Ruficoccus amylovorans: one gene and its partners. The protein of the gene in region 1 interacts with the protein of each later gene in a pairwise test. Links are inferred from orthologs where the notes say so. Each region holds a gene or a part of one and is shown on either strand. Other genes may lie near its edges. The genes, in order: dnaE, rplL and H5P28_RS05585.

Region 1 (11,323 bases):
CGAGTACGTCTTCATCGAGGCGAACGAGCGTCCCGGCCTCGCCAACCACGAACCGCAGCCGACCGCAGAGAAGTTCATCGACTTTCTTTTCCCGCAGACGGTTACTCCCCCTGCGCCCGGCGCTTGAAACGCCCGCGCGAGCACGTATATTGTCCCGCACACTCATGAGTAAAAAGCAACCGGACGGCCCCGACACCGATTACCTGCAACAGGTTCTGCTCAGGCTTCTGGGCATTCACAGCCCCTCGGGCTATACCGACCCGATCGTGCGCGAGCTGTGCAACGAACTGGACGCGCTCGGACTACCCTACGAACTGACACGCCGGGGCGCGGTTCGCACCACCCTGCCCGGTCGGGCCTACAGCCCGGACCGCGCTATCGTCGGTCACGTCGATACGCTCGGGGCAATGGTCAAATCTCTCAAGGACAACGGCCGCGTTGGACTCGTGCCGGTCGGTACGTGGTCGGCACGCTTCGCTGAAGGGGCCCGGGTTTCGCTCTACACTGACAGCGGCATTCACCGCGGGACGATTCTCCCGCTGAAGGCCTCGGGGCATACCTTCAACGACGCCATCGACACCCAGCCCGGCGTCTGGGAAAACCTCGAACTTCGCATAGACGAAGATTTCGCCAGCCGTGAGGATTTGATCAAAGGCGGCGTGCAGGTCGGAGATTTCGTTGGGGTGGATTCGCAGGCCGAGCTTTTGCAGAACGGCTATCTCAACTCCCGTCACCTCGACGATAAGGCCGGCGTGGCAGCCATGCTCACGGCGGCCAAATACATCATGGACCACAAGATCGAGCTGCCCGTCGAGTGCCACCTGCTCTTCACCATCTCCGAGGAGGTCGGTTCGGGCGCGTCCGCCGTGCTCCACGGGGACGTGGCCGAAATGGTCTCCATCGACAACGGCACCGTCGCTCCCGGCCAGAACTCCAGCGAACACGGCGTGACCATGGCCATGGCCGACTCGACCGGCCCCTTCGACTACCACCTGACGCATCACCTGCTCAACCTGTGCGCCAAAAACACCATCCCGCACCAGCGCGATGTTTTCAAATACTACCGCTGCGACAGCTCCTCGGCGCTGGAGGCGGGCAACGACATCCGCACCGCGCTTGTCACCTTCGGGGTTGACGCCTCGCACGGCTACGAGCGCACGCACCTGGACGCGCTCACCAGCGTCACCCGGCTCATCATCGCGTACTGCCAGACGCATCTGGTTTACCAGAAGCAGCGCTCGCAACTCGGCTCGCTCAAAACCTTCCCACAGGTGCGCAAGACTGATGTGCCTTTGACTCAGCTTGAGCAGACCGAGTCTCAGGCTCAGATCCCGCCCTCCGCGCCGGAACAAAAACCGCAGGCATCCTCCAAGTCCCCACGGAAAAAATAAGCGTATACTCTGCCAAGAAAATCGCCGTCTGGACTAGCCTTTTCCGTCTCATGTGATAATTAATAACCATGATGCAGTACGCGAAACTGGCCGGAATCAGTGCGCTCATCGTGGCGGTCGTGCTCGGGTTTATCCTGCTGGGCCGCGATGACGACGAGCAGCAAATCCACCGCCGTCTCGACAAGCTGGAGCAGCTTGGCTCCAAGCCCGCCAACGAAACCCAGTTGCAGAGCCTGGGAGCGGCCAGGCAGATCGCGGACTTTTTCACCGAGGATGCCGAGGTCCGGCTCATCCCGCAGCTTTCCCGCACGACTGATCGCAAAGAACTGACCGGGGCGATGGCTGGCATCCGCACCCGGGTCAGCAGCTCGGACGTCAGCCTGGGCAACCGCACGGTCAATGTCTCCGAGGACGGGCAGCGAGCCTCTGTTCTGCTCACTGCCACGGCCACCGTCGTTATCGGGGGCGACAGTGAGCGCCACAAGGACCGCTATCTCATCGAGTGGCAAAAGGTGGACGGCGACTGGCTCATCTCCCGCGTCCAGCCCGCCAACGACTGAGCTCCAGCATTCACTCGCGGCATGGACACACTGTGTCAGGCCGACGTAACAATGTAATACGGCAGGCTTCCTGTATCCGTCGGCAACTACATCCTTAGCGCGTGTCCGCGCTGATCAACCGGACCTGCGTAAAAACCGTGGCATAAACGAAACGCGGCACTGTTCATCGTATTTTTTGCTCATCTTCTCCACGTTTTTCTTGGGCGCTGACTTGAGAGTCTTGTGATTTCTGGCTATATTCTCAGCGAACCCTCAAGGCGTTTGCGCGTCTCACCCCCTGCAACGCAAGGTCCCGCTATGAACTTACTCCGTTGGCTACCCTGGCGCTATTTTCTCCGGCGTGCCACCACCCGGCACGGCTTCCTCGATCCGTTCGCTTTCATGGCGCGGCTCAGGCAATTTTCACAACCCTCCGAGGTGCAGGAGCCGATGGAGTTGCTCCGGGCCGGAGCCGCCTTCCACGCGCGCGGACTCATCAACACCAAGGTCATCCAGAACAACCTCGACTGGATCTGGCCCTACTGGATCGCGCGGCAGTTCAACCCGCGCGACGTGTCCTTCATCCCGCGTGCGTTTTCCTTCAGCCACATCAACCTCACCCACCGCAACTGGACCGCGGTCGGCCTGCCGGGCGAGGAGGCGCTGGCGCTGGTCGATCCGCGCGGACTCGTCACGCCTTTTCACGACGGCTGGTCCATCGACCACTGGTTTGTGGCCGACGACGGGCGGCGCGTCCTACCTGCCTACACCGCCGAGGCCGAGCAAGTCCTGCTCATGGGCGACCAGCATCAGGTGCTGACCGAGGTAAACACCGCCGTCGCCCGGCTCTCGCTCAACACCGGGATCACCCGCAAGGCCGGGCACCCCACCCTGCTCACTCAGGCGGGCTTGCGCGCCGAAGCCGACGGTTGGCTGGTCGTGGCCATCCGCCCGAGCAACCCCGAGGGCGTGCGCTTCGTCGATGAGATTGCCCGCGAGGGCAGCACTTTTACCGTCAATGAAAACCACCGACTCCACCTGGAGCATCCGCCGGAGCGCGTCGTCATGTCGGACTACCACCGGGGCGATGTCGGCCGGGCGCTGGCCGATCCGCACCGGCTCGACACAGCGCAGACCTGCCCCGCGGGGCTGGCCTCGGCGGCGGCGGCCTGGCGCGTCCGCGCCCACGAGGTTTTCACCACCTCCTACCAGATCCCGCTCGAAGCCACCGAACACCGCCGCACGGTTGCCTTCCCGAACTGGGAGAGCTTCAATCGCCAACGCACGAAGCTGGAGATCCCGGACACACGGATGCGGGAGGTTTTTGAAAGTTCGCAACACACACTCGCACTACTGGCCGAGCCGGAGATCGTTCCCGGCCCTTACACTTACCGGCGGTTCTGGTTCCGCGACGCCTGCCTGATGGCCAACGCCTTTCTCGGCAACAACGACGCGGAAACCGTCCGGCGCACGCTGGCCACCTTCACCGACCGGCAGCGGCACGACGGCTACTTCCACTCACAGGAGGGCGAATGGGACTCCAACGGACAGGTTTTGTGGATCGTGGACCGCTGGGAACAACTCACCGGCCAACAGCTCGATGCCCCGGACCACAAGTCCCTGCTCAACGCGGCCCGCTGGATCGTGCGTAAGCGCAAGTCTTCCGACTCGAAGCACCCCGGCCTGTTTCCGGCAGGCTTCAGCGCCGAGCACCTCGGGCCGAATGACTACTACTACTGGGACGACTTCTGGGGCATTGCCGGGCTGCGCTGCGCTGCCGCGATTTTCGCCCGACGCGGCGAGAACGCATTGGCCGATGAGTTCCGGCGTGAAGCCACCGCATTTGAAAAGGACCTGCGGGCCAATATCGAAGCCCTCCCCGAGCGCCGCACTCACGGCGGCATACCCGCCTCACCGCACCGGAGGATGGACTCAGGAGCGGTCGGCTCGATGGTGGTCGATTACCCGCTGGAGCAGACCTTTCTGCCCGACGAGCGCATCACGCGCACCGCCAACTGGCTCTGGCAGCACTGCTTCCTGGAGGATGCGTTCTTTCAGGACATGATCCACTCCGGCCTCAACATCTACCTCTCGCTGGCGCTGGCCCAGACCTTCCTGCGCCGGGGCGACGAGCGCTGCCGCCGCATCGTCAAGGCCTGCACGCGCCTCGCCTCCCCCACCGGCAAGTGGCCCGAAGCGGTCCACCCACGCACGCTCGGCGGCTGCATGGGCGACGGCGAGCATGGCTGGGCCGCCGCCGAATGGTGCGAAATGATGCGCGCGCTCTTTATCCGTGAGAGCGAGGACGGACTCATTCTGGGCGAAGGGCTTTTCCCTGAATGGTTTGAGGCCGACGAGCCGATGGCCTACGGACCCACACTGACACGTTTCGGCCCGGTCACGCTCGAACTGGAACCGCTCGACGGCCAATGGCAGCTCCGCATCCTCGGAGAGTGGCGCGACAAGGCCCCGCGCCTGCAAGTGCGGATTCCGGGATTCACCGGGCAGGACTTGCCGGGCGGGACCAAAGCGCTCATATTGTCGCGCAATTACACCAGCCCAACGGGGCAAACTTCGCCCGCCCAAACCGCTCGCTAAACGCCCTCCCCCTCAACACCGCCACCGATGAAAATCGCCATGTTCACCAACACCTACCCGCCGCATGTCGGCGGGGTCGCCCGCTCGGTCTCCACGCAGGTCGAGTGGCTCCAGGCCCACGGGCACGAGACGCTCGTCATCGCCCCGGAGTTTCCGGACATCCCCGAGGGAGAGGAGCCCGGCGTCCTGCGCGTGCCGGCTATCCAGAATTTCAACGGCTCTGACTTCTCGGTGCGGCTGCCGCTGGGGCTGGACGCCGTAAACCGGATCGAAGCCTTTGCACCCGACATAGTGCACTCGCATCACCCCTTCCTGATGGGCGACTCAGCCCTGCGTATCGCCTATCAGGAGGGCCGTCCGCTGATCTTTACCCATCACACGCGCTATGAGGACTACGCGCACTACATCCTCGAGGACTCCGACGCCCTCAAGGCGCTGGCCCGGGAAATCGCGCTCAACTACTCCAGCCTCGCGGACCTCGTGGTCGCCCCCAGCGCGAGCATCGAGCAGATGCTGCTGGAGCGCGAACTCAAGCAGCCCATCCGTGTCATCCCCACCGGGATCGACCCGGAGCGCTTCCGCCCCGCCGAGCCGCAGGCCGTGCGCGAACGCCTGGGCATCCCCGCCGATGCCTTCACCCTCGGGCACGTGGGGCGGCTCGCCCCGGAGAAAAACCTTCCCTACCTGATGGAAGCGGTGACCGCCTTTTTAAGGAAAAACGAGAGCTGCCACTTCCTCGTCGTCGGCTACGGCCCTGAGGAGGAAAAAATGCGCGCCAGCGCCGAAAAAGCCGGAATCGGCCCGCGCTGCCATTTCGCCGGGAAGCTGGAAGGGCAGGACTTGGCCGACGCCTACCACGCGTTGGACCTGTTTGTTTTTTCCTCCAAGTCCGAGACTCAGGGCATGGTACTGGCCGAAGCCATGACCTGCGGCAAGCCGGTCGTCGCCCTCGACGCACCCGGCGCGCGTGAAGTCGTCCGCGACGGTTCCAATGGCCGTCTGCTCGCCGGTGACGCCAGCCCCGAGCAGTTCGCCGAGGCCGCCGACGAGCTTTACCAACGCCTCCGCAACGGCTCGCCGGAGGACAGAAACGCCCTCGAAGCCAGTCTGCGAGAGACCGCCGAGGCCTTCTCACTCGACGCCTGCATGGGCCGCATGTGCGAACTGTACGCGGAGGCCATAGCGGACTACGGCAGCGCTGGAACGCTTAGCGGCTGGGAGAAATTCCTCGGTCGCTGCGAGGCTGAATGGCGGCTGGCCCTCGAAAAAGCCGCTTCCGCCGGAGCCGCGATCTGGTCCTGAGCCGATAGAAGTTCCTCGCTATTTTCGCCTCGCTGGTCTTCTCTGTTAATCATGTCAGCAAGTGAGAGCCAGCAGCGCGGGTGCCTGTTTGTCGCTACCGGCAAGGACGCCTTCCTGCGGGAGGCGATCTACAACGCCCGGCAGGTCAGCAAATACATGCCGGGCCTGCCCATCGCCCTGTGCACCGAGTTGACCACCGAGCGGCCCAAGCCCTTTTCCACCCTCATTCACCTTGAGGACGGCACGGCCAACGCGCACAAGCTCAAGGCCCGCAGCCTGTTGCTCAGCCCCTTCGAGCAGACGCTCTTTCTCGACACCGACGCCTTTGTACAGGCCCCGCTCTGGGAGCTGTTCTCGCTGCTGGAGGAGGCGGATATATGCATCGCCAAGGACTGCGATGTGGACTGGAACCAGAGTTGGGAGTTAAAATCGCTCAGCGGGGGCGCGCACTACAATACCGGCGTCTTCGCCTACCGCCGTTCTCCGGCCTGCGAGGCCTTCCTGAAGCTCCTGCAAGACCTCATCTGCGAGCATGATGATGCCGACATGTGGGCCGGGCACTTCGGCGATCAGCATTTTTTCAACCACATCCTGGAGTCCGGGCGACCGGAGGCCACGGCCTTGCGCCTGACCCCGATCCCCAATACCGTCTATAATGTCCGCCCCTGGATGGAGGATGAAATGCGCCGGCAGGGATTGCTCGGGCAGGCGAAAATCCTCCACATGCGCACCGCGATGACCGGGCCATTGACCGCGAAGAAATGCCTCCCCCGCCTGAAAACCAAACTCGCCCTGCGCACCCGCCTGAAGCGTCTGCTTGGCCGGGGCCCTGCTTGAGAAATTTTTCCGGGGGTCAGCTGCCCCGGTCCCGAGACTGACAGATTGCTGCTCCAACGGCCCCAACCGGACACCGAAAAAACCCGGCCCACCAGGGACCGGGTTCAAACTCTCAACCGGACTGGCCGGTAGAACTGATAAAAAGCTTACTGATTCTCGTAGCGCTGGCGCAGCATGTTGCTGAACGCCGAAGCCTTGTTCTTGCGGCGCTTCACCTCCGAGGGCTTCTCGAAATAGCGGTTGGCACGGACGTCGCGGATGATACCTTCGCGGTCCAGCTTCTTCTTGAGGCGGCGGAGAGCCTTCTCCATGGTCTCGCCTTTGCGGATTCTGACTTCTACGGGCATGTGGATTGATTAAAATTCGTTTTCGGGAAAAGCGGAGATAAAGACCCTTTCGCACCGGGGCGTCAAGGTTTTTATCACACCTAATTTACCCGATTTGCCATTCTCCTCCTCCCGGTGCGAATAACCCGGCGAACAACTTCTGTTGACCGGGGCTTGAAAAGCGGTGGGAGGCGGAGGTAAAGTGGCGGTTTCCCCGTAGAAAAGCGAGCCGCATGTGCAAAGATAAAGAATTCGTCCATCTCCACGTCCACACCGACTACAGCCTGCTCGACGGGTGCAGCCGCGTTGACCGCCTGTGCCAGCGGGCCGAGGAGCTGGGCATGAAGGCCCTTTCCATCACCGACCACGGGGTGCTTTTCGGGCTGGCGAGCTTCTTCAAACAGGCCAAGAAATACGGCATCAAGCCCCTGCTGGGCTGCGAAATCTACCTCGTTTACGACGACCACCTCGGCGCTACCAACGAAGAGCGCGCCAAACAGAAAAGCTACCACATGGGCCTGCTGGCCCGGAATTTCCAGGGTTACCAGAACCTGACCCGCCTCGTCTCCAAGGGGCACACGGAGGGGTTTTACCGTAACCCGCGCGTCAGCCTGACCGATCTCTACAACCACCGCGAGGGGCTGATCGCGTTCAGCGGGTGCCTGGCGGCGGTCATCCCGCAGTTTCTCATGGCCGGGGACTACGAGTCGGCCCGCCAGGCGTGCGGGAAGTTCGTGGACATGTTCGGGAAGGAGTTTTTCATCATCGAGCTGATGGACCACGGGCTCAAGGAGCAGCAGGCCATCATCCCCGACCTGCTCAAGCTCGCCACTGAGTTCGACCTCAAAGTCGTGTGCACCAACGACGTGCACTACGTCAACGCCTCCGACCACCAGCCACACGATTCGCTGCTGTGCATCCAGACCGGCTCGCGCCTCTCTGAGGAAAATCGCCTGCGCTACGGTTCGCAGCAGTTTTACCTGAAAAGCCGGGAAGAAATGGAGCGCGTCTTCAAGGAACGCCCCGACTCGCTCACCAATACCACCGCCGTGGCCGAGATGTGCGACGTGAAGCTGCCCTTCGGCGAGGACCACTACCCGGTTTACGAGAAGCCCGCCGAACTCAGCTACCAGCCCGACCCGGCGAACTTCGACCGCGTGCTCGACATCTACGTCGAGCGCAAGAACACCGTTCTCACCCGCGAGGGCAAGGAAACCATCGCGCTCGACGAGGATGCGCGGGAAAAATTCCGCAGCAACGGCCTCTACCTTTTCCACCTGTGCAAGCAGGGTCTTCAGGAGCGCTACGGCGTGAACTACGACGAGGTCCACCAACTGGAGGAACTGGGCAAACAGCTCGACGGCGACGCCGACAAGCACGCCGAGGCGCTCAAGCTTTGCGACCAACTCGACTACGAGCTGGCCATCATCACGGGCACCGGCTTCGTGGACTACTTCCTCATCGTGTGGGACTTTATCAAGTGGGCGCGCGACCGGGGCATCCCGGTCGGACCGGGCCGCGGTTCGGGCGCCGGCTGCATGGTCGCCTACGTGTTAAAAATCACCGACATCGACCCCTTCCGCTTCGGCCTGCTCTTCGAGCGCATGCTCAACCTGGAGCGCGTCTCGCCGCCGGACTTTGACGTGGACTTCTGCATGCGCCGCCGCGACGACGTGGTCAACTACGTGCGCGACAAGTACGGCCGTGACCGCGTGGCCAACATCATCACCTTCGGCACCTTCGGGGCCAAGATGATCGTGCGCGACCTGGCCCGCATCAACGACCTGACCTTCGCCGAGGGCGACAAGCTGGCCAAGATGATCCCGGACGAGCTGAACATCTCCCTCGACGACGCCGTGGCCAAGTCCGGCGAACTCCAGAGCGAGATCAAGCACAACCCCATCGCCAAGCGCATCATCGAGGAGGGCAAGGTGATCGAGGGCATGACCCGCAACACCGGCAAGCACGCCTGCGGGGTCATCATCGCCGACCAGCCGATCACGAACCTGATCCCCGTCACCCTGCAGGAAGGCGACCTCACCACGCAGTACCCCAAGGGCCCCAGCGAGGACCTCGGCCTACTCAAGATGGACTTCCTCGGCCTGAAGACCCTGACCGTCATTTCCGACGCCCAGGAGAACGTCCGCCAGTTGCCCGGCCAGGAGGACTTTGACATCGAAAAGGTCAGCCTGGAGGACCCGGCCACCTTCCAGCTTCTGAAGGACGCCAAGACCGTCGGCGTCTTCCAGCTTGAGTCCGGCGGGATGCAGGCGCTTTGCCGCCAGCTTGAGACCAGCAGCATCGACGAGATTGTGGCGCTTATCGCCCTCTACCGTCCCGGCCCGATGCAGTTTATCCCGCAGTACATCAAGGGCAAAAAAGATCCCTCGACCATGCAGGTCCCCCACCCGCTCCTCAAGGAACTGGTCGAGGAAACCTACGGTGTGCTCGTCTATCAGGAGCAGGTCATGCAGTCCGCGCAGATCATCGCCGGGTACACGCTCGGTGGCGCCGACATTCTCCGGCGCGCCATGGGCAAAAAGATCAAGGAGGTCATGGATGCCCAGAAGGAAATCTTCATCACCGGCGCGAAGGAGACCAACAACATCGACCGTCGCAAGGCCGAGGAAATTTTCGCCATTCTGGAGAAGTTCGCGCAGTACGGTTTCAACAAATCGCACTCCGCCGCCTATGCCATGCTCAGCTACCGCACGGCTTACCTGAAGGCGAACTTCCCGTGCCAGTTCATGGCCGCCGTGCTCTCCTCCGAGCTGGGTAACGCGGACAAGGTTTCCCACTTCATCGAGGAGTGCGAAAACCTCAACATCGAGGTGCTCGGCCCCGACATCAACGAGTCGCGTCTCATGTTCACCCCGGTCAAGGACGAGCACAAGGGCGACGAGGCCGCCTGGAGCATCCGCTTCGGCCTGGCCGCGATCAAAGGCGTGGGCGACGCCGCCGCCCGCATCATCCTGGCCGAACGCGACAAAAACGGCCCCTTCACCGATTTCCACGACTTTATCACCCGCACCGCCGATGCCGCCGTCAACCGCCGCGTGGTCGAGTGTCTGGTCAAGACCGGAGCCTTCGACTACTGCGGCGTGGACCGCGGGCACCTGCTCGCCGCCGTCGAGCAGGTCATCAACGAGGTGGCCGACCTCGCCCGTGACCGCGAGGCCGGCCAGGCCAACATGTTTGACATGCTCATGGACGACAGCGACGGCGCGGACGATTCCGGTCCCGGCCACAGTGCCATCCGCACCGACGGCCCGCCCATGCCCATGGCCGAAAAACTCCAGTACGAAAAGGAACTGCTGGGCTTCTACGTCTCCGGGCACCCGATGAACGAGTTCCACGGCCTCGACGACATTATCAACAACCTCATCCCCGGCGAGGACCTCAAGCTGTGCGACCGCCAGAGCTTCCGCCTCTGCGGCGTGGCGCTCAACATCAACAAGCGCCTCACCCGTAAGGACAACCGCCCGTGGGCCTTTTTCACCCTGGCCACCCGTAAGGCCTACTACCAGATCAACGCCTTCCCGGACGCCTTTGAAAAGTACGCGCAGAACCTGGCCGAAGACGGCAAGATCGTGCTCGTCGAGGGCGAGATCCGCTACGACGAGGAGCGCGGCGAGACCCGGCTCAACGCCAACTACATCGGAGCCATGTCCGCCGAATCCGCCGCCGCCTACGTCACCGCCGCCACCCTTTACACCGGCACCGAAGACGCTCCGCTGGCCGACCTCGCCCGCTTTCTGCGCGAACTGGTGGATACCAACGAGAGCGGCGGCACGAAGCTGCGGCTGGCTGTCATGGTCAACGAAGACGAGGCGCTCTACTTCGAGAGCCCCGACTACGTAGCCTGTAAGCTCGTGCCCCAGCTTTACGAGAAGCTCAAAAAGCACCCCGCCGTCCGCCGCATCGAGCTCGACTCCCGCCCCCTCCGCGAGCCCGAACGCCCCAAGTGGGAACGCTCCAAAAAATAGTGCGTGGCCGCACGGGACGTTGAGGGGCTGCGCCCCTACGGAGCCAGAAAGGCTCCTGTGCGTGGCCGCATGGGACGTTGAGGGGCTTCGCCCCTACGCCGCCAAAAAGGCGGCTACCCCGGAGCGTGGCTGTACTGGGCCATGAAGGCCGTCACCCCCTATGCGGCAAAAGGCCGAATGGCTAAATGATTAATTGGTTAATTGTTATTTCCTACGTTCCGCATCCAACAATTAGCAATTGGCCATTTAGCCATTATGGCTACAGTATTTTTAAAACACTCTAAAAGCCCCCCAAGGGCACTTCGGTTAACCTCCCATCGGCGATGATTGTACGCCATTGAGGT
Region 2 (5,377 bases), on another replicon or contig:
GAGCTCCTCGAGCTCGTCGAAATGGAAATCCGCGATCTGCTTTCCAAGTACGACTACGACGGTGACAACATCACCATCGTTCGTGGTTCCGCCACCGCCGCCCTCGAAGGCAAGCCCGGCGGTGCCGAAGCCATCGGCAAGCTCATGGATGCCATCGACAAGGACATCGCCGAGCCCGAGCGCGACATCGACAAGCCTTTCCTCATGTCCGTCGAAGACGTCTTCTCCATCACCGGTCGCGGTACCGTGGCCACCGGCCGTATCGAACGCGGCGTGGTCAAGGTTGGTGAAGAAGTCGAGATCGTCGGTCTCGCCGACACCCAGAAGACCACCGTCACGGGTGTGGAAATGTTCCGCAAGCTGCTCGACCAGGGCCAGGCCGGTGACAACGTCGGCCTTCTCCTGCGTGGCATCGAAAAGGACAAGATCCAGCGCGGCCAGGTCATCGCCAAGCCGAACACGATCAAGCCGCACGCCAAGGCCCAGGCTGAAATCTACGTCCTGACCAAGGACGAAGGTGGCCGCCACACGCCGTTCTTCACCAATTACCGTCCGCAGTTCTTCTTCGGTACCGCCGACGTGACCGGCGTCGTCTCCCTCCCCGAGGGCGTCGAAATGGTCATGCCGGGCGACAACCTTACCATCAACCTCGAGCTGCAGAAGGCCGTCGCGATGGAAGAAGGCAAGCGCTTCGCCATCCGCGAAGGTGGCCGCACCATCGGTGCCGGTCGCGTGACCAAGATTGTGCAGTAAGGGCGCACCCGCGTCTGAGCTTTTTCGCCGGGGGCCCTTGGAAAAGGGTTCCCGGCTTCTTCATTAACAGAAAGACAGGCAACTTTTTGCGTAGGGCGGTAGTTCAATTGGTAGAGCAGCGGTCTCCAAAACCGCAAGTTGGGGGTTCGAATCCCTCCCGCCCTGCCACTTACGCAAAGACACGTTTGAATGTTTAAGAGTTTCGGGCCGAAGGGTCTGGTGTCATCACGGCAGAGACAACGGCGTCCCGGAACTTTCAAACTTTCAAACCTTCAAACTTCCCATCACTCTAATGGCCAATCCTTTTAACAAAATCCGCCTCTTTTTCCAGGAGACCCGTATCGAGGTCTTTAAGAAGGCTGTTTGGCCCAATTTCAAGGAATTGAAGGAGATGACCGCCGTTGTCATCATCGCCGTCTGCCTCCTTGGCGTGTACATCGCCGTGGTTGACTTCGCGAACTTCAACTTTGTCGCCTTCTTCAGCGACCTCGTCCGCGGCAACAGCTAAGCCCCGCACCTTTACCCCCTAGACGCCCATGACCAGCACCCATTCACTTGCCGGTTTGCACTGGTACGCCGTTCACACCCTCTCCAACATGGAGGGAAAGGTTAAGCGCTACCTCGACAAGTTCATCGAAGTCGAGGAAATGGGGGATTACATTGAGGAGGTTCTCATGCCGACCGAGGTTGTCACCGAGGTCAAGAACGGCAAGAAGAGCCAGAAGACCCGCAAGCTGTATCCCGGCTACCTGTACATCCGCATGCGCATGTACGACGAGTACGGCAAGCTGCTGCACAAGCCCTGGTACTTCGTCAAGAGCATCCAGGGGGTAATCGGGTTCCTCGGCGGCGAAGACGACCGCCCCACGCCGCTCAAGCAGAGCGAGGTCAACACCATCCTCGACCAGGTCAAGGCGGCCGAAGGGGTCGAGAAGCCCAAGGTCGTTTACGAAGTGGGCGAAGAGGTCAAAATCACCGACGGTCCGTTCCTCAACCTCATCGGCAAGATCGACGAAGTCGATCCGGAGCGCGGCCGCCTCAAAGTTTCCGTTTCCATCTTTGGCCGGTTCACCCCGGTCGATCTGGAATACTGGCAAGTCGAACGAGCGGAAGAGTCTTAAATCAAGACGGCTCGCTAACACCGCATACATACCATGGCTAAAAAAGTAGTAGGAACCGTACGCTTACAGCTGCCCGCTGGTGCGGCCAACCCGGCGCCGCCGGTTGGTCCGGCCCTCGGCTCGGCAGGGGTCAACATCATGGCCTTCTGTAAGGAATTCAACGCCAAGACCAAGGGCGAAGCCGGCATGATCCTGCCGGTCGTCATCACCGTTTACGCGGACCGGTCTTTTACCTTCATCACGAAGAGCCCGCCCGCTCCCGTCCTGCTGAAGAAGGCCGCCGGCATCGCCAAGGCCTCCGGCACCCCCAACAAGGAAAAAGTTGGCAAGGTGACCCGCAAGCAGATCCTGGAGATCGTCGAAATCAAAAAGGCCGACCTCAACGCGACCGACCCCGCCCATGCCGCGCGCATGATCGAGGGGACCGCCCGCTCGATGGGGATCGAAGTCATTGACTAACCTGTAAGGAGGACATGATGAGCAAAGTCAGCAAACGCATGCAATCCGCGCAGAGTGCCGGAAATCTCAAGGCCGCGCATGGTCTTCAGGATGCCATTGAGCTCCTGCAGAAAATGCCCGCCGCCAAGTTCGACGAGACCGTGGAAATTTACGCCCGCCTCGCCGTCAACCCGAAGCAGTCCGACCAGATGGTCCGCGGCACCGTTTCCCTGCCCAATGGCAGCGGTAAGAAGGTGACCGTCGCCGTCTTCACCGAAAACGCCCAGGCCGCTCTCGACGCCGGTGCCGAATACGCCGGTATGGACGACCTGATCGCCAAGGTCAGTGAAGGCTGGATGGACTTCGACGTCGCCCTGGCCACTCCTTCTGCCATGAAGGAAGTGCGCAAAATCGCTCGTGTGCTCGGCCCGCGCGGCCTCATGCCGAACCCGAAGTCCGGCACCGTGACCGACGACATCGCCACTGGCATTCAGGAAGTCAAGGCCGGTCGCGTCGAGTACAAGATGGACAAGACCGCCAACCTCGCCGTTGTCGTTGGCAAGCGCTCCTTCAGCGCCCAGCAGCTGCTCGAAAACGCCACCACGGCGCTCGACTGCATCGCCAAGGCCCGTCCGGAGTCGTTCAAGGGCGGCGCGTTCATCAAGAGCATCACCATCAGCTCGACCATGAGCCCCGGCGTCAAGATCGACACGAAAACCCTCAGCCTCAACTAAGCGCCATGAGACCCGAAAAACAGTTTCTCGTCGATGAGGTGAACACTCACCTCGACAAGTCGGAGTACGTCTTCCTGACGGACTTCAGCCGACTGAACGTGGAAGACACGGCCCAGCTTCGCGGCCTCCTGGCTGCCAAGGACGCCGAGTTCCACGTCGTCAAAAACAACATCTTCAAGGTCGCTTCCCGTGCCCGCGAACTGCCGGTGGACGAGTCCGTCCTCAACGGCCAGACCGCGATCGTGGTTGGCGGGCCGAACCCCTCCGAGGTCGCCAAGGTCCTCTTCAAGTTCTTCAAGGACAAGGAGAAGGTCGATATCAAGACTGGTATCCTCGGGGACAAGGCCCTCACCCGCGACGACGTCGAAGCCCTTTCCAAGCTCCCGAGCCTGGAAGCCCTCCGCAGCCAGCTGCTCGGCCTGTTCACGCAGCCCGGTACTCAGATGGTGCGCGTGCTGATTGCCGGTCCGCAGGACTTTGTCAATGTCCTGCAGGCCAAGGTCCGCGCCGAAGGAGGCGAAGCTTAAGCCAAACCTTTCCATTCCGGAAAACAAACCCAATAAAAGATACAAGAGTATCCAAAGAACAGAGCAGGGAGGCGCGCCTCTTAAAAAATCACCTGTCATTCAAGGAAACATCATGAGCGACATCACCAAGGATCAAGTCATCGAATGGCTCTCGGGCCAGTCCGTTCTCGAAATCGCCGGCCTCGTCAAGGACCTGGAAGAAAAGTGGGGCGTCAGCGCCGCTGCTCCGGTTGCCGTTGCTGCTGGCCCCGTGGCCGCTGAAGCGGCTGCTCCCGCCGAGGAAAAGACCGAATTCGACGTTATTCTGAAGGCTGCCGGCGGCAACAAGATCGCCGTCATTAAGGAAGTCCGCGGCATCACCGGCCTGGGCCTCAAGGAAGCCAAGGAACTGGTCGAAGGTGCTCCCAAGCCGATCAAGGAAGGCGTCTCCAAGGAAGAGGCTGCTGATCTTGAAAAGAAGCTCAAGGACGCCGGCGCCGAAGTCGAAGTTAAGTAAATTCCGTTTATCGAAGATAACGAAATTGCTAGCCAAGCTTTTTAATCCGTGGAAAAGCGGGCCCGCCAGTGGCGGGTCCGCTCTCTGCGTTTTTACAACATCCCATTAAACGCTGATCTTCCCCGAGGCTGTCCAGGCGTGAAAGGGCAGGGTAGTCCCGGCGGCGATGAGCACGTCACCGACACACAACAAGCATCCAGGCAGAACCATGATTGACCGTAAAAACTTCGGCAAACTCAAGGAGGTTATCAGCCCTCCCAATCTGATCGAAAACCAGATCGTTTCGTTCCAGGAATTTCTCCAACTGGACACGCCTGCCAGCCAACGCAAGCCCATCGGCCTCGAAGCCGTCTTTCGCGAAGTCTTCCCGATCCAGAGCTATGACGAGCGTTGCGCGCTGGAGTATGTTTCCTACAACGCCGTGCCCTCCAAGATGACGGAGATGCAGGCCATCCGCGAAGGGGTGACCTATTCGGTCTCGCTCTACGTGAAGCTGCGCCTGCGCGAAGAGGATGTCATCAAAGACGAAGAAATTTACATGGGTGAGCTGCCCATGGTGACCGAGCGCGGCTCGTTCATCATCAACGGCGCCGAGCGCGTCATCGTCTCCCAGTTGCACCGTTCGCCGGGCATCTGCTTCGAGGAGGCCGCCCACACTTCGGGCAAGATGCTGCACTCCTTCCGCATCATCCCCGACCGCGGCACCTGGCTCGAAGTGCAGTTCGACCAGAACGACCTGCTCTACGTTTACCTGGACCGCCGCCGTCGCCGCCGCAAGTTCCTCATCACGACGCTCCTGCGCGCGATGGGCTACAGCACGGACTTCGACATCCTCAACCTTTTCTACACCCTCGAAGACCTCGACATCAAGAAGGCGCTCAAGATGGAGGACGTCTCCCGCCTGGTGCTCGTCGAGGACATCGTGGACGCCGAGCGTGGCGTCGTGTTGGCGCGCTCCTTCGAGCCGCTGACCAAGACCATCATCCGCGCCTTCGAAAAGGCCGGGCTGAACGAGGTCAAGGTCATCGACACGACGGTTGACGACGGTGCCATCATCCGCTCGCTCAAGAAGGACCCGACCCGCAACGAGGAGGAAGCCCTTCGCGACATTTACAAGCGCCTCCGCCCCGGCGAGCCGCCGACGGTGGCCAACGCCAAGGCCCTCCTGAAGCGCCTGTTCCAGGACCCGAAGCGCTACGACCTCGGCCGCGTCGGTCGCTACAAGATCAACCAGAAGCTCCACCTGAGCACCGATCTGGAAGAGCGCACGATCAACGTCGAGGACATCACGGAAGCCACCCGCTACCT
Region 3 (10,324 bases), 200 kb from region 1 along the record:
TCGCGCCCGGGCGAAAGCAAAAAATCGGCTCTTTTCCAAGGCCACAGGCCGCGGGCGTCCAAAAAATGACCGCTCCGACAGGCTCTCCCCCACTCAGACCGATCAAAACCCCATTCCAGGCATACCGCCAGTGGGCGCGGATTGCCGGGGCTGCGGGGCCGGAAGCTCGCCACGTTTGAACTTCGCGGTGATGCCGTGCGCCTCGTTGTAGAGCGTCAGCACGCCCCCGTCGATCGAGTACGTGCAGATCTGCGTGCCCCACCCCTTGGGCTCAAGACGGACCTTGCCGAGGTCCAGGTGGTAGGGGCCAGCCAGGCTCTTGCGACTGCCGCCCTCGAGCACCGCCGTCGCCTTGAATCTTCCGTCATCGCTGAAGACGACCCCCACGGTATCGACTACCAGCCAGATCGCATCGCCTGAGAGGTCCGTCGATACCCACGAGCCTTCAATCTGCTCGGCTTTCTTAACGAACTTCGCACCGTTCCGCTGGCTGGCTGGCAGGGCGAAAACCATAGCCGGGCACAGGGAAAGGACAAGGGCACACACATATGGGGATAGCTTCATGGAACCGTACCATAACGCCTCTCATACGAGTTGAAAGCGCAAAAGCCCGGCCACTCAGGCTGGGAGCCTTGCTTATGGACAACTAAAAAATCTCATGGGCGACGGCGAAACTACCGGCTTGTACGTGGTCATGGCCCCAATTACCGAGGCAATGCGTCCTATAATTCAGTCATACATATTAATGCACGCCATGATGCTTTACAGCAGTAAGGCTCGGGAGTAGGCCTTTTTACACGAATAATGAAGAAACCGAAATCCATTTTTCTGCTTAAGGAAGAGTTCCTGAGCGTGGTCTACAGCGAATCGGCTATCGCTGAAATCTGCGACATAACCGAAAACGACGGGCGGGTCCACACGGCGGAGGAAATCCTGAAAAATCCCGAATACTATCAGGACGTAGAAATCATTTTCTCGGGCTGGAATGCCCCGGTCCTGAACGCCGAACTGCTCCACGCCCTACCCTCATTGAAAGCCTTTTTCTACGGGGCCGGCACCGTCCGATACTTCGTCACAGACGCCTTCTGGGAGCGTAACATCCGCCTGACCAGCGCCTACACCGCCAACGCGATCCCGGTGGCCGAGTACACGATGGCCAGCATCGTCTTTGCCCTCAAGCGCGCCTGGACCAAAAACTACGCACTGCGCCAAGGCCGCATAGATCACGCCAGCCAGGAAGTCTCCGGCGTTTACACCGGCTCGCGCGTCGGCATCATCTCGCTGGGAGCCATCGGACGGCTGATCTGCCAGCGGCTATCGCAGTTCGAGCTGGATGTCGTCGCCTACGATCCCTTTGCCAGCGAATCGCTTTTTCAGGAGTTGTCCGTGCGCCGGGTGCCGACGCTCGAAGCGCTTTTTTCCGGGTGCGATGTCGTCTCTCTCCACGCGCCCAAACTGCCCGAAACCGAAGGCATGATTACCGGCGAGCTGCTCCAGCTCATGCCCCGCAATGCCACCTTTATCAACACCTCCCGCGGGGCTATTGTCGATGAGAACGCCCTTGTCCGTGTCCTGAAAAACCGGCCCGATATTTTCGCTGTTCTCGATGTCATCACCGACGAAACCGCCTACTGCACGACTCCTCTGCTCACGCTGCCCAACGTCTTTCTCACCCCGCATATCGCCGGCTCGGCCGGTCGCGAATGCCACCGGCTGGGGGACATGGCCCGCGAAGAGTGTCATCGCTACCTGGCCGGAGAACCCGCGCTCGTCCCGGTCACCCCGGACAATATCGTCCGCATGGCCTGAGCGGCACGCCTCCCCGGCACATCAGGATCAGCCAACGCCCGACCGCTGGCATTGTATTGATAATCTCAATACAATGCCCAGTCCCTAGAACTGGAAGGTAGCGCCGACGCCCCACCAGAAGTTGGTTTCGCGTTCCCCGATGTTGTGGTCCCCGGCGTCATTGGTGGAAAAGCGGGGCCCCGCGTAGAGGGAGAAATTATCGTTGTACACGTAGGTCAGGTCCACGGCCAGTTCCACGTAAAAGTACGAAAACTGGTCGGTCTGATTCTGAAGATAACCGAAGGCCGCGCCTGCGGCCAGGCCCAGTCCGTCCACCGTATAGGTGCTCAGGTCGTAGTCGTAGCTGCTGACGACGACCAGTTCGAGCTGGTTGAGGTTGAGGTCATAGTTGACCTCGAAACCGGGGCTCAGGAGCACATCGGCCTCCACCGCGAAGTTCAGCTCCCAGGTGTGGCCGGGGTCGGCGGCATCGTCCGGGTAGTAGTAATACGTCGCCCCGAGCGAAGCCGTCAGCAAGTCGTCGAGGAAGCCCATCCCGTACCCGGCATAGATATCATACTCATCCGAAAAAGGGTCGGTGGCGTAATTGCCGCCGGGGTTGGAATCCAGCGGAAGGTTCGCCCATATTCCGGCGTAAAAACCGTAGTACTCGAACTCGATATTCGGCTGGAGCGAGGCGTATGCGCCCTGCATCCCCGAGGTGACATACATCGACTCATAGCCGATATTGGCGAAAGCGTGCAACTGGGGTGTTTCACCGCTGCCAACAACAGCCGCTTCGCGGGCCTGGGTTTCGGCCTCTCGGTCGATCCCTTCAAAAACCTCAGTCTGGGCATAGACCCCGGTGGCGGCGACCGCCAGTGATAAAAAAAGCACCTGATTGATAGCGTTCATAGTCTGTCAGCGATGGATTAAAGCTTTTGGGAAGAAATCTGTCTTCACTCTCGCCTGCCTGCGTGATTGAGCCCGAAACTGAGTCCATGTCTCATGCTTTCATTCTCATCCAACACGTCGAGGTCTGTGGATCGAATTCCAGGCAATAGCAGCTACCAGAACGGTAAATTGCCCTCGCCAACTTTCGATGTTGAGATTCAATTTCAATACCCATCACGGGGTCAATTTACTTATTCAATGAAAGATTAATATAAGATTATCTTACCTAAACAATTTCAAATCGTCATAATCGTCATTATCTTCGGCACCTGCGATACCCGTGTGAAACTCAGGCCCCCGCCACAAGCACTCCGCGGCCCTCCTCGTTCACCTTTCCCGGTGTCTGAGGTGCTCAGGCCTGTGGCGAGACTTCCTGAAAAAGCCTCCCCTGCCAGGTCGCACGGTCACGCAGGCGTTTTTCGACCCGGTGGGTAAACTGGTAATTGCGGAGCTCCCCCCACTGCGGCGCAATAAGCAAGGCGGGGGGCGACTCGCTGGTAAAACGCTCCACCACGATCTGCGGCGAAAGGCGTTCGAGATAATCGACCACAAGTTCCAGGTACTCCTCCGGTGTAAACAGCGGAAAACGCTCCGGGTGCTCGCGGTACTCGTTCGCCATCTGCGTGCCGTGCACGATCTGGAGCTGGTGCAACTTGAGGTGATCGATGGGCAGCTCTGAAATTACCCGCGCCTGTTCGAGCCAGTCGGCGCGGTCCTCGCCCGGCAGCCCAAGCATCAGATGCGCCCCGCAGGCGATGCCGCGCTGGGCGGTTTCACCGATGGCGAGTCGGGCTTCCGCAAAGCTGTGCCCCCGGTTGATGCGCCGCAGGGTCTCGTCCTTGACCGACTCAACCCCGTACTCGACCATCACGTAGCAGCGCTGCGAAAGTTCGGCCAGGTAATCGAGGATCTCCGGCGTCACGCAGTCCGGTCGTGTCCCCAGCACCAGCCCGTTTATGCCCGGCACGCTCAGCGCCTCCTCGTAGCGCGCCTTCAGGACTTCGAGCGGCGCGTAGGTGTTGGAGTAGGCCTGAAAATAGGCCAGAAAAACCGACGGCAGGCTTTTGCGGTTACGGGAAAAGACAACCATCCCCTCCCGCAGTTGCGCGGCGATGCTCCCCTCTTCCCGGCAGTAGTCGGGGTTGAAAGTGGCGTTGTTGCAGTAGGCGCAGCCGGTGCGGGCGAGCTTGCCGTCCCGGTTTGGGCAGGTGAAGCCGCCGTCCACCGAGACCTTCTGCACCCGCCCGGCGAAGTGTTGCCGAAACGCGCTCGAAGCGTCGTTGTAGCGGCGCTCGTGTCCCCATGAATAAACCGTGTTCATACCGGAACGATGAATGGCTAAATGGTTAAAATGGCTGATTGTTAATGTCTGGATGTTGAACCGGGAAGCCAACAATTAACTATCTTGCCTATTTAGCCATCACGGCTGCAATCGTTCTTGTAACATTTTGTACGCGGGCGGCGGTCATTGAAACGCGCAACACGCCCGCGGCAGCGCTACTGCTGCCGCCAGCGGTATCCCTTGCCCGGTCCCTGCCCTTGTCCATAGCCCGGCTCCGGCGGGCTTTGTTCCGGCGAGCCAGTCAGCACGGAGTCTTTCGCCGCCAGCGTATTTTCCCGAACGGGCGCGAGCATCAACCCGACGGGAATAGCCAGCCCGAGGGCGAGCCCGGCGAAGACCGCCCAGAGGCGCTTGCGACCCGCTGCCGCGCTTTTGAGCCAGGGCCAGGCGAGGTAAAGGTGAGCCAGTACGAGCAGCGCGAAGGCGATCCCCACCCAGGTGTGCACTTGACCCCATTCGTGTTTGTCGAGGCCGAGCAACTCGTAGAGACGACCCGAGCCACGCCCCTGGCCGTGGGGAAATTTCCACTTCAGAAGAAGGCCGCTACCGGCCATGAAACAGATGCTCAACCACAGCAGCAGGTTGAGCACGCGCCGAAAAAGAAGTTTATTCATGGGAAGCCTTATCGGAGGGGAGTTACCCACGCCGCTTTCCCATCGCGAAGCCTCCGGTTTAGCCCTCCCGGCAGATACGCTACGCTCAGGTGCGTTCCTCGGGGGGCTGCCAGCGTTCGCTCAGTTCGGCCAGCGTCTGGATATTATAACGCCGGGCGAGGCGCAAAAGTTTCAGGAAAATCTGCGCCGTAATAAAGGCGTCACCGGGAGCAGTGTGGCGGTCGTGCGGCTTGACCCCGAAGCGTCGGCACAGCCCGTCGAGGCTGAAGTCTTTCTTCAAGTGCTCCTCTTCCGGAAACGCCCCCAGGTCCTCCAGCCGGAGGGTCAGCTCCATGGTATCAATCCAGCGGTTCTGAAGTTTCAGGCCGAAACGCTGCCAGCAACGCTCGCCCAGGATTTCCACGTCAAAGCCGATGTGGTGCCCGACGATAACCCCGTCGCGCAGGTAAGCCAAAAACTCCCGCAGCGCAACCGGTTCCTCCAGCCCGTCCTCCTGCGCCACTTCGCGCGTGACTCCGTGCACGACCACCGCCGAGGTGTTGTAGGCAAACTTGATCATAGCCTCGTACTGGTCCTCCAGCATGATCTGCCCCCGACGCACGGCGACCGCGCCAATACTCACAATGCCGTCCTTGCGGGCATTGAGGCCGGTTGTCTCGGTGTCGAGCACGACGAAGCGCACATGGTCCATCGGATCGGAGTCGCTCCAGGTCTGTTCGAAAGACTCGTGGTAGAGCTGGATGTCGTCGCTGTCGCCAAATAAGTTCATCGTTTTCCCTCTCCGTTGAGCTTAAAGTGTGCCGCCGCGAAGTCCAACAGGCGAACAATCGTGCGAAAAACGCCTTTCAGGTGCTCCTGGTCGGATTTCGTCAACTCATGCGGGCGGATAAACTGGCCGTTGTCGCCCCGGCGGTGTCCGATGAGCGATTGCAAGGCGAGACTGGCCCGGGCGGCGTCGGCGGCGGCGCGGAACAGCTCGCGCTCGTCCGGCAGGAGGTCCGCCATGCGGGTAAAGCGCTCAATCGTGCTGGTGCAGTCCTCCTGCTCGTACTCCAGCGCGAAGACCCGGCCCACGTCCACCAGCGGGTAGAGCGCGTGCATCTTGGTGTCGATACAGCTCCAGAGGATGCCCGCCTTGTCCATGACCGAATCACGGAAAATCGTGACCGGAGGCAGGTTTGCCATAGCGTCGTTGGCCAGGAGCGGGATGAAGTTCGGGCTCTCCTTGATCTCGGCCCGAATGTGGCTGCTGAGGGCGTCGGCCAGCTCTTTCTTGCCCCCGACCGCGCGCAGGTCAAAGAGCGAGGTCAGCGAAACGATGTTGCTCTCAATCGGCTCGTGAATCCACCGGCTGAAATACGCCTTCCAGGTGGTCAGGGGCTGGCACCATTCGGTATTGCTGGCGAGTCGGCCGTTGGTATCGAAGGGGAAGCCGCACCCGACCAGGATATGGCTCACCTCCTCGGCCAGGTGCAGGAACCAGCGGCGACAGTAGCGGCTGATCTCCACCGGCGGGTCTTCATAGACGAGCGCCGTCCGCTGCGCCGACCGGATCAGCCGCTCCTTGCGGCCCTCGCTGTGCATGGCCAGCCAGCAGAAGCCGACGTCCGGCTTTTCCAGCCCGCGGTCGAGCAGGTGCTGTTCGCCCATTTGCAGGGCGCGGTTGAGCACGAGCCCGTCGATCTCGGCCACAAAGTCGATCAGGAAGCCCATGTCGGCCTCATTCTCCAGGTACTCCAACAAAAGCTCGTCCGCGCGGTCGCGCAGGCGCGAGAGCGCGCGGACATCCGAAGCGGCCAGGATCTGGCGGCCGAGGGCGTTGGGCAGGCGACCGTAGTTGAGCTGGAGTTCGCGCTCGGAAACCAGCCCCATGACGGGGGAATCGGGTGTGCCGTCGCGGGTCACACACAAGTGACGCAGCCGGTAGCGGAGCATGCGCAGGAGGAGTTCCCCGGCGTTGAGGTCAGGGCCGACCGTGCGCACGGGCGAAGTCATCAGCGTCTCGACCGGGGCTTCGGGCGAAATCTCGCCCGTGGCGACGCGGCGGCACAAGTCAGCCTCAGTCACGATGCCCAGCGGAAGCGCTTCGGCGCTGGTGACAATCGCCGCCTGCTGGTGATGAGCGGAAAGCTTCAGGGCGACCTCGCGGACTTTCTCGCCGGGCGAACAGGTCAGATAACCATCGGACTCAAAGGTATGGTGAACGCCGCTTTTCTGGAGCCATAGACGCTGCTCCTGCCCGGCCTCGTTGCCGGAGTCCTCGCCTTTGCCGGCGGGGAGTTCAGAAAAATAGTCCACCAGGTAGCGCGTGGCAGCAGGGTAACGGGCGACGAGCGGCAGAAAATCTTCGAAGGGTAACGCGTACAGCAAGGTGTCGCTGGCGGTGATGGCGGTGTAGCGGTAGGGCTGCTCACCCATGAGCCAGAAAATCCCCAGCAGGTCGCCTTCGACGCGCACATCCACCAGTTCCTCGCCGCCCTTGGGCGAGCGGGTATAGAGGTTGACCGTCCCCTGCTGGATCACGTAGAAGTGGCGGTTTCTCGGCTCTCCCTCGTCGAAGACATGCTCGCCTTCCTCGTGGAACTTCACGCGGCCCGATCCGGCCAGATGAACCAGGTCCTGCAGGCTCAGAAATTCAAACGGAGGGTATTGCTTGAGAAAATCGGCGACGCGCAGGGAGATGCTGGACGTTTTCATATAAAGCATTCAATTTAAGCGCCGATTTCACACCGGTCCGAGCAAAAAAAGCGGCTCTGGACATTCAAGCTACTAACGAGACTATTAGATTACCTATGGAAGAAACCAACACTATCATTCACTTGGTGGAGACCTACGCCTTCCCGGCCCTCTACGCCATCATCATCCTGATTGTCGGTCGCATCCTGGCCAAATTCATCACCAAGATATTCCGCAAGGTGCTGACTGCCCGCAAGGTCGAGGCCGCCGTGGTCTCCTTCGGTGGAAATGTGCTCTATTTCATTCTGCTGGCCCTCGTCGTCATCGCCGCGCTCGAGAAAGTCGGCATCAACACGACCTCGGCCGTCGCCATTGTCGGCGCCTGTACCGTGGCCATTGGCTTCGCCCTGAAGGACTCCCTGGGCAACTTCGCCGCCGGGATCATGATTCTGGTCTTCAAGCCCTTCCGCATCGGTGACTTCATCCAGGCCGCAGGAATCAGCGGCACGGTGGTTGACCTGAGCATTTTCGAGACCCAGTTCAAGACGCCCGACAACAAGAAGATCGTCGTGCCCAACGGCCAGATCACCAGCGGGCCGATCACGAACTTCTCCTCTCACGACACCCGCCGCATGGACCTCGTGGTCGGCTGTGGCTACGACGATGACCTGCGCAAGGTCAAAGCCGTGCTGGAGGACATCCTCAACAACGACGAATGCGTGCTCAAGGATCCCTCCTACACCGTCGGTGTGCTCGAAATGGCCGACAGCAGCGTGAACTTCGCCGTGCGCCCCTGGGTTAACAGCTCGGACTACTGGCCGACCTTCTTCCGCCTGCAAATGACCATCAAGCTCCGCTTCGACGAGGAAGGCATCTCGATTCCGTTCCCGCAGCGCGACGTGCACGTCTATCAGGCCGATCCCAAGCCCGCCGACGTCACCACCCCGGCCAACAGCTAACGGGACACCCCGGCAGCGGGTCAAAAACCCGCCGGGTTCTTACGCTCTTTGCGACAAGGCGCTCCCAGCTTCGGGAGCGCCTTTTTCGTGTTTTCCCAGGGAATAATAATTGCGGGCTTGCGCAGCCCGCACCCGCGGTGCGTGGCCGCACTGGACAATTAAAAAAGCTTCGCGCCCCTTCGCGTGACTTCGAGGGCGAAGATTTCCCCCGCCCCCACTCGCCCGTCTCAGGCTTTTTTCAAGAGGCCGGGCTGACGCTTGAGGATGGCCATGATGTCCGAGGACGGGCGACGGTTGCGGTAGAGGTCGGCCATCAGTTTCATGGCCGGGTCGATGTGGTGGAAAAACAGCTTGTAGCCCGCGCACAGGTGGCTAAGCCCGAACTCCCCCTCCGGCGTGAAGGTGAAGCGGTGCTTGGGGCAGTCACCGTTGCAGGCGAAGCGCACCTCGCACTCCCGGCAGTAGCGCGTAAGCTTGTCGCGCTTGTCGTTGCCGAACTTGCGCGCCGCCGCACTGTCGGCCAGCTCGGCGATGGACTGGTTGAGGATGTTGCCCAGCTTGTAACGGGGGTACACGTAGTGGTCGCAGGCGTAGAGGTCGCCGTTGTGTTCGAGGGCGAAAGCCTTGCCGCAGGTTTCGGAAAAAACGCAGGTTCCGCCCGGCATGCCGAGCCACTTGCCCAGCGCCACATCGAACTGCTGCACGAAGGTGCGCCCGACATCGCGCGTGACCCAGCGGTCGAATATCTTGCACAAAAACTGCCCCCAGGCCCGCGAATCGACGGTCCACTTCGTCACAATGGGCTGGTGCGGGGCGGGCGGGTTGTCGAAGTCCGGCGGCAGCCCCAGGCTAAGCCCGAGCTTGGCCGAAGCCTCGTCGGCGGCGCGCTCCACCAGCGGGATGAACTGGAGGTAGTTCGAGCCGATGTTGCGCAGGAATTTGTACACCTCCAGCGGTTCGCCCACGTTGGAGCTGCTGACCACGGTCAGGGTGTTGAACTCGACCTTGTGCTTACGCGCCAGCTCGATCCCCCGGATCACCTGGCGATAGCTGGACTGGCCGCGCTTATCGACGCGCCCGGCGTCGTGCAGCCGCTCGGGGCCGTCGATACTGATCCCGACCAGAAAGCCCTCCCCGGCCAGGAAGCGGCACCACTCGTCGTTGAGCAGAGTGCCATTGGTCTGGAGGGCGTTCTCGATCTGCCGCCCGGCGGCGTACTTGCGCTGGAGTTCGACCACCTTGCGGAAAAAATCCACCCCGGCCAGCGTCGGCTCCCCCCCCTGCCAGGCGAAGGACACGCTCTGGCCGGGCTGGGCCGCGATGTAGTCGCGGATATAGGTTTCGAGCAGTTCCGGGTTCATCTTGAACCGCTCGTTACTCGGAAACAGTCCCTCCTTTTCCAGATAAAAGCAGTACTGGCAATCGAGGTTGCACAGCGGCCCCATCGGCTTGGTCATGATGTGGAAGGGCGAGGAGGCCCGGGAAACGGGGGCCGACGTTTCCACTTGCCCGGGTGCGCTGTTGCTCATGATCGCAGAATTCCTCCGGTTTTACTTGAGCAGGTTCTGGAGCAGTCCCCGGACGGCGTCCTCGGGCGTCGCCTGTTTCTGTTTCTGTTGCTGTTGCGAGGAGTCCTCGCCCGTCGTGGTCCCGTCGGGTTGAGTGCCGGTGTTTTCGTTCATCCGGCCCTCGTCGCTGCCCATGGCGGTGGCGGCTGCGGCGCTGAGGAGCTTCTGGTTCAGTTCGGAGAAGTCCGGCTTGGCCAGTGTGCCCTTGAGCGGGAAGGAAAAGGCGTCGTAAAACCCGTCCGCGTCCGGCTGGCTGGAAGAGAGCATGCGCAGGTCGGAGAACAGGCGGGCCGCGTCACCGGCGGCGGAGAGCTTGACCTCGCCGCTGAGCGTCTGTTGCGGGATGGGCACGCCGGACTGGTTTTTGACCTTGGCCGTGCCGTTGAGGCGGATCTCGGGGCCGTCAAGGGCGAGCTCGCTCAG

What was found.
Region 2: the proteins of dnaE (region 1) and rplL interact in binary tests that used the Escherichia coli proteins (3 or more experiments, as listed by UniProt). The link is inferred for Ruficoccus amylovorans from one-to-one orthologs.
Region 3: the proteins of dnaE (region 1) and H5P28_RS05585 interact in binary tests that used the Escherichia coli proteins (3 or more experiments, as listed by UniProt). The link is inferred for Ruficoccus amylovorans from one-to-one orthologs.

The regions. Positions count from the first base shown.
Region 1 is NZ_JACHVB010000014.1:74,034-85,356, reverse strand. Bases 6,839-11,179 are described here. They hold dnaE (DNA polymerase III subunit alpha), read left to right. Parts: upstream 6,839-7,226; coding sequence 7,227-10,979; downstream 10,980-11,179. Other genes in these bases: rpsU (30S ribosomal protein S21), read right to left, coding at 6,839-7,014. Also shown: ngg (N-acetylglutaminylglutamine synthetase), read left to right, coding at 1-127; H5P28_RS04895 (osmoprotectant NAGGN system M42 family peptidase), read left to right, coding at 165-1,391; H5P28_RS04890 (nuclear transport factor 2 family protein), read left to right, coding at 1,460-1,951; H5P28_RS04885 (hypothetical protein), read left to right, coding at 2,249-4,528; H5P28_RS04880 (glycosyltransferase), read left to right, coding at 4,556-5,830; H5P28_RS04875 (glycosyltransferase family protein), read left to right, coding at 5,882-6,667; more of rpsU, read right to left, coding at 6,814-6,838. UniProt on the Escherichia coli protein: DNA polymerase III is a complex, multichain enzyme responsible for most of the replicative synthesis in bacteria. This DNA polymerase also exhibits 3' to 5' exonuclease activity. The alpha chain is the DNA polymerase catalytic subunit.
Region 2 is NZ_JACHVB010000013.1:75,424-80,800, reverse strand. Bases 2,432-5,377 are described here. They hold rplL (50S ribosomal protein L7/L12), read left to right. Parts: upstream 2,432-3,685; coding sequence 3,686-4,069; downstream 4,070-5,377. Other genes in these bases: rpoB (DNA-directed RNA polymerase subunit beta), read left to right, coding at 4,278-5,377; rplJ (50S ribosomal protein L10), read left to right, coding at 3,052-3,573; rplA (50S ribosomal protein L1), read left to right, coding at 2,432-3,046. Also shown: tuf (elongation factor Tu), read left to right, coding at 1-753; preprotein translocase subunit SecE, read left to right, coding at 1,046-1,261; transcription termination/antitermination protein NusG, read left to right, coding at 1,290-1,874; rplK (50S ribosomal protein L11), read left to right, coding at 1,908-2,333; more of rplA, read left to right, coding at 2,348-2,431. UniProt on the Escherichia coli protein: The binding site for several of the GTPase factors involved in protein synthesis (IF-2, EF-Tu, EF-G and RF3). Is thus essential for accurate translation.
Region 3 is NZ_JACHVB010000014.1:270,873-281,196, reverse strand. Bases 3,626-6,625 are described here. They hold H5P28_RS05585 (3'-5' exonuclease), read right to left. Parts: upstream 5,468-6,625; coding sequence 4,784-5,467; downstream 3,626-4,783. Other genes in these bases: H5P28_RS05580 (DUF294 nucleotidyltransferase-like domain-containing protein), read right to left, coding at 5,464-6,625; H5P28_RS05590 (DUF4405 domain-containing protein), read right to left, coding at 4,240-4,698; mnmL (tRNA modification radical SAM protein MnmL/YtqA), read right to left, coding at 3,626-4,063. In the rest of the region: H5P28_RS05610 (hypothetical protein), read right to left, coding at 103-564; H5P28_RS05605 (hydroxyacid dehydrogenase), read left to right, coding at 805-1,809; H5P28_RS05600 (TorF family putative porin), read right to left, coding at 1,894-2,703; more of mnmL, read right to left, coding at 3,095-3,625; more of H5P28_RS05580, read right to left, coding at 6,626-7,395; H5P28_RS05575 (mechanosensitive ion channel family protein), read left to right, coding at 7,491-8,333; H5P28_RS05570 (anaerobic sulfatase maturase), read right to left, coding at 8,561-9,862; H5P28_RS05565 (AsmA family protein), read right to left, coding at 9,884-10,324. UniProt on the Escherichia coli protein: DNA polymerase III is a complex, multichain enzyme responsible for most of the replicative synthesis in bacteria. The epsilon subunit contain the editing function and is a proofreading 3'-5' exonuclease.